DNA from 2 places in the Pseudomonas sp. Mb7 genome. Region 1 is predicted to be linked to the other one. Evidence: predicted binding sites of a transcription regulator. Region 1 holds the regulator's gene; the other holds the start of a gene.
What was found. The regulator FliA, encoded in region 1, starts transcription of late flagellar genes. The targets are predictions, from matches to a motif close to CTAAAGTTTNNNNNNNNNNNGCCGNTAA.
Positions count from the first base shown of each region.

Region 2: a site for FliA is predicted at 852-879, ahead of ACOYXH_RS19405 (flagellar protein MotY). Genes of this name have one in related genera too.

Region 1 covers NZ_CP186501.1:995,319-997,519, reverse strand. The annotation lists gene ACOYXH_RS04545 (protein phosphatase CheZ) at 1-375, opposite strand, end outside; gene ACOYXH_RS04540 (chemotaxis response regulator CheY) at 394-765, opposite strand; gene fliA (RNA polymerase sigma factor FliA) at 932-1,672, opposite strand; gene fleN (flagellar synthesis regulator FleN) at 1,669-2,201, opposite strand, start outside.
Region 2 covers NZ_CP186501.1:4,313,404-4,315,604, reverse strand. The annotation lists gene pyrC (dihydroorotase) at 1-785, opposite strand, end outside; gene ACOYXH_RS19405 (flagellar protein MotY) at 946-1,860, shown strand; gene ACOYXH_RS19400 (argininosuccinate synthase) at 1,990-2,201, shown strand, end outside.

The DNA.
Region 1 (2,201 bases):
GCTCAAGGTCTGCGCTTCATCAGCCAGACTGTTGACCACCGGCGTGGCGCTTTCCACCAGATCCATGGTGCGGTTGGCCGCGGCCTCTGTCAGCTTGACCACATAGCCCAGGCGTTCGGTGGCGTCGGTGATTTGCGACACTTCCTCGGCCTGCGGCATGTTCGGATCGATCTGGAAGTTGACGATCGCACTGTGCAGTTCACGTGTGAGCTTGCCGACTTCCTGGTACAGGCCACGGTCACGGGTCTGATTGAGCTCATGGATCAGTTGCACAGCGTCGCCGAACCTGCCTTTTTCAAGGCTTTCGACCAGTTCGACCGCGTGTTTTTTCAGGGTCGACTCGAAATCGCCCTGTGAAGATTCGTTATGCTCCATAGCTCCCCCGCGCGTTCATCAGCCGATGCGTTCGAAAATCTTCTCGATTTTGTCTTTCAACGCCTGAGCCGTGAAAGGTTTGACTACGTAGCCGTTTACACCGGCCTGAGCGGCTTCAATGATCTGCTCGCGCTTGGCTTCTGCAGTCACCATCAGCACTGGCAGGTGCTTGAGTTTTTCATCGGCACGCACGTGGCGCAGCAGGTCGATACCGGTCATGCCCGGCATGTTCCAGTCCGTTACCAGAAAGTCGATGCTTCCGCTGTTGAGCACTGGAATGGCAGTCACGCCATCGTCAGCCTCGACGGTGTTGGTGAACCCAAGATCACGCAGCAGGTTCTTGATGATCCGCCGCATCGTTGAGAAGTCATCAACGATGAGGATTTTCATGTCTTTGTTCAATTCGACCTCCAAGCAGTCTTAAACGCGCCCAGCACCTGGACGCGCCACTTCAATCAATCGGCGCAGCACTCGAAGACTGTCTGGAGCACAACAGAGCAAGACCGGTGCCGTTCATCACCGCACCAGCCTCGTTCGCAGTGTCCCCACACTGCCTTCAGCGCGCTCGCCACTCCCCCAAACGCCCCCGCAAACGGGCCGCGCACTGGCTGTGTAACTGGCTGACCCGCGATTCACTGACGCCAAGGACTTCACCGATCTCCTTGAGGTTCAGCTCTTCGTCGTAGTACAGCGCCAACACCAGTCGCTCACGCTCCGGCAAATTGGCAATCGCGTCCGCCAACGCTGCCTGGAAACGTTCATCTTCCAGATCGCGTGACGGCTCCATATGAGCACTCGCGCCATCCTCGTGCAGCCCTTCGTGTTCGCCGTCCTGCAACAGGTCGTCGAAACTGAACAGGCGACTGCCCAAGGTGTCATTCAAAATCCCGTAGTAATCGTCGAGACTCAATTGGAGTTCGGCCGCAACCTCGTGATCTTTAGCATCACGGCCGGTTTTAGCTTCAATTGAGCGAATCGCGTCGCTGACCATACGGGTATTGCGGTGAACCGAGCGTGGCGCCCAGTCCCCTTTGCGCACTTCGTCGAGCATCGCACCGCGGATTCGTATGCCCGCGTACGTTTCGAAACTGGCGCCTTTGCTGGCGTCGTATTTGGTCGAGACTTCAAGCAGGCCGATCATCCCGGCCTGGATCAGGTCTTCGACCTGCACACTCGCCGGCAAGCGCGCCAGCAAGTGGTAGGCAATGCGTTTGACCAGTGGCGCGTAACGCTCGATCAACTCGTACTGCGCGTCACGTGCCGACTTCTTGTAGTAGTTCATACCGCTTGCGGTCATAGCACGGGCCCTGCCGTTTGCTGCACGAGGCGCTCGACGAAAAACTCAAGATGGCCACGCGGGTTGGCGGGCAGCGGCCAGGTGTCGACCTTCTGCGCGATCGCCTTGAACGCCAGCGCGCACTTGGAACGCGGAAAGGCTTCGTACACCGCGCGCTGCTTCTGCACCGCTTTACGCACGCTTTCGTCGTAAGGCACGGCGCCGACGTATTGTAGGGCCACGTCAAGAAAGCGATCCGTGACCTTGGTCAACTTGGCGAACAGGTTGCGCCCTTCCTGCGGGCTCTGCGCCATGTTGGCGAGGACGCGGAAGCGGTTCATGCCGTAATCGCGGTTGAGCAGTTTGATCAGCGCGTAAGCGTCAGTGATCGAGGTCGGCTCATCGCAGACCACCAGCAACACTTCTTGCGCGGCGCGAACAAAACTGACTACCGAGTCACCAATACCCGCAGCAGTGTCGATCACCAGTACATCGAGATTGTCACCGATGTCGCTGAACGCCTGAATCAGGCCGGCATGTTGCGCCGGGC
Region 2 (2,201 bases), 3.2 Mb from region 1:
CCGCAAGCGGCTTCCTTTGCGTGCTGTGCGTGCGGCGCCGAGTCGGTGCCGAGGAAGAACTTCGCGCTGCCACTGGTGGCGGCGTCGAGCAGGGCTTCCTGGTGCGTATTGCGCTTGAGGATCGGCAGGCAATAGAAGTGCGGCCGAATCCCGCCCACCAGCATGTGGTTGCGGTTGTACAGCAGGTGATGCGCGGTGATGGTCGCGCCAACGTTGGCCGAGGCCTCGTTGACGAACTGCACGGCGTCGCCGGTGGTGATGTGTTCGAACACCACTTTCAGCGTCGGGAAGCGCTCGACCACGCGGCGCATGTGCTCGTCGATGAAGATCTTTTCGCGGTCGAACACATCGACGTCGCCACGGGTGACTTCACCGTGGATCAGCAACGGCATGCCGACTTCGGCCATGGCTTCCAGTGCCGGGAAGATCTTGTCGATGCTGGTTACCCCGGAATCGGAGTTGGTGGTCGCGCCGGCCGGGTACAGCTTGGCTGCGTGCACAAAACCACTGGCCTTGGCTTCACGAATTTCTTCGGGCTGGGTGCGGTCGGTGAGGTACAGCACCATCAGCGGTTCGAAGCGACTGCCGGCCGGGCGGGCAGCGAGAATCCGCTGGCGATAGCTGTCGGCTTCAGCGGCGTTGCGCACCGGTGGTACCAGGTTGGGCATGATGATGGCGCGGCCAAAAGTGCGCGCAACATCGGCAACGGTATTGGTCAACACGGCACCATCGCGAAGATGAATGTGCCAGTCGTCGGGACGCAGCAGGGTCAGGCGGTCGGACATGAGGGGATTCCAGGCGGGTCAAACTGAGGCGAATGCTACCGGAAAAGACTCTTGCAGGCACTCGCTATCAAGTTTTGCCGGAACCTTCCGATATCCCGTAGGTATGCCGTAAACATAGTGTGAATCGGTCTTTGTGTTTCAGAAGCCAATGGAGCCTCCCGTGCGCCAGCGTTATTTAGCCTTGCTCAGTGTGTTTGCCAGCCTTCCCGCGATGGCGCTCACGTACCAGACCCGTCTGGAGAACATTGAGTGGACGGTCGCCGGCGACAAGTTCGAGTGTCGTCTGACCCAGCCGATCACTGATTTCGGCTCAGGTGAGTTCGTGCGCAAGGCCGGCGAGCAGGCGATATTCCGTCTGAACGCCTACAACGCCATGCTCGGCGGCGGTTCTGCAACGTTGCTGGCAGCGGCTGCGCCTTGGCAGCCGGGCCGTGGTGACATTAATCTGGGCTCTGTGCGGCTCGGCAGCGGCAACGTGCTGTTCAGCAGTTCGCAGTCCCAGGCCGGGGGGCTGATCAGCGGCCTGCTGGACGGGCGCAGCCCGGTCGTGCGTCGCGCGTCTGGCGATGGCCGTGTCTCGGAAGTACGCCTGTTGCCGGTCAAGTTCAGCAAGGCCTTCAACGATTACCAGACATGTGTGGCGAAATTGCTGCCGCAGAATTTTGACCAGATCAAGCAGTCGCAGATCGGTTTCCCCGGTGAAGGCGTTGACCTCGACGCTGCCGCCAAAGCCAAACTGCAAGTAATGCTTGAGTTCATGAAGGCCGATCCGACGGTCAATCACATCGAACTCGACGGCCATTCCGACAACAGCGGTAATCGCCTGACCAACCGTGAACTGTCGCGCCGCCGCGCGCTGGCGGTGGTCGACTTCTTCAAGGCTAACGGCATTCAGGAATCGCAGATCACCGTGCGTTTCCATGGCGAGCAATATCCCATTGTGCCGAACACCAACGCGGCCAATCGCGCGAAGAACCGTCGGGTCAATGTCAAACTGGCGCGCGTGGCGCCGGTCGCGGCTCCGGCTCCGGCACCGCAAGCGAGCACGCCAGCCAATACTGCGGCGACTTCCTGACCCGCCGGTCATCGTCGCGCTCTCGACAGATTCTGTCGCTTTGTCGTCTTAAGCTGTCGCGCCTCTGTAAATTATCGCGTTGGAGCGGTAGACTCCTCGGCTTTCCGTAGAACCCCGTGGAGTGATGGCATGGCGGACGTAAACAAGGTCGTTCTGGCGTATTCCGGCGGCCTGGACACTTCGGTGATCCTCAAGTGGCTGCAGGATACTTATAACTGTGAAGTGGTGACCTTCACCGCTGATCTCGGTCAAGGCGAAGAGGTCGAGCCGGCCCGCGCCAAGGCTCAGGCCATGGGCGTCAAAGAAATCTACATCGACGACCTGCGCGAAGAGTTCGTGCG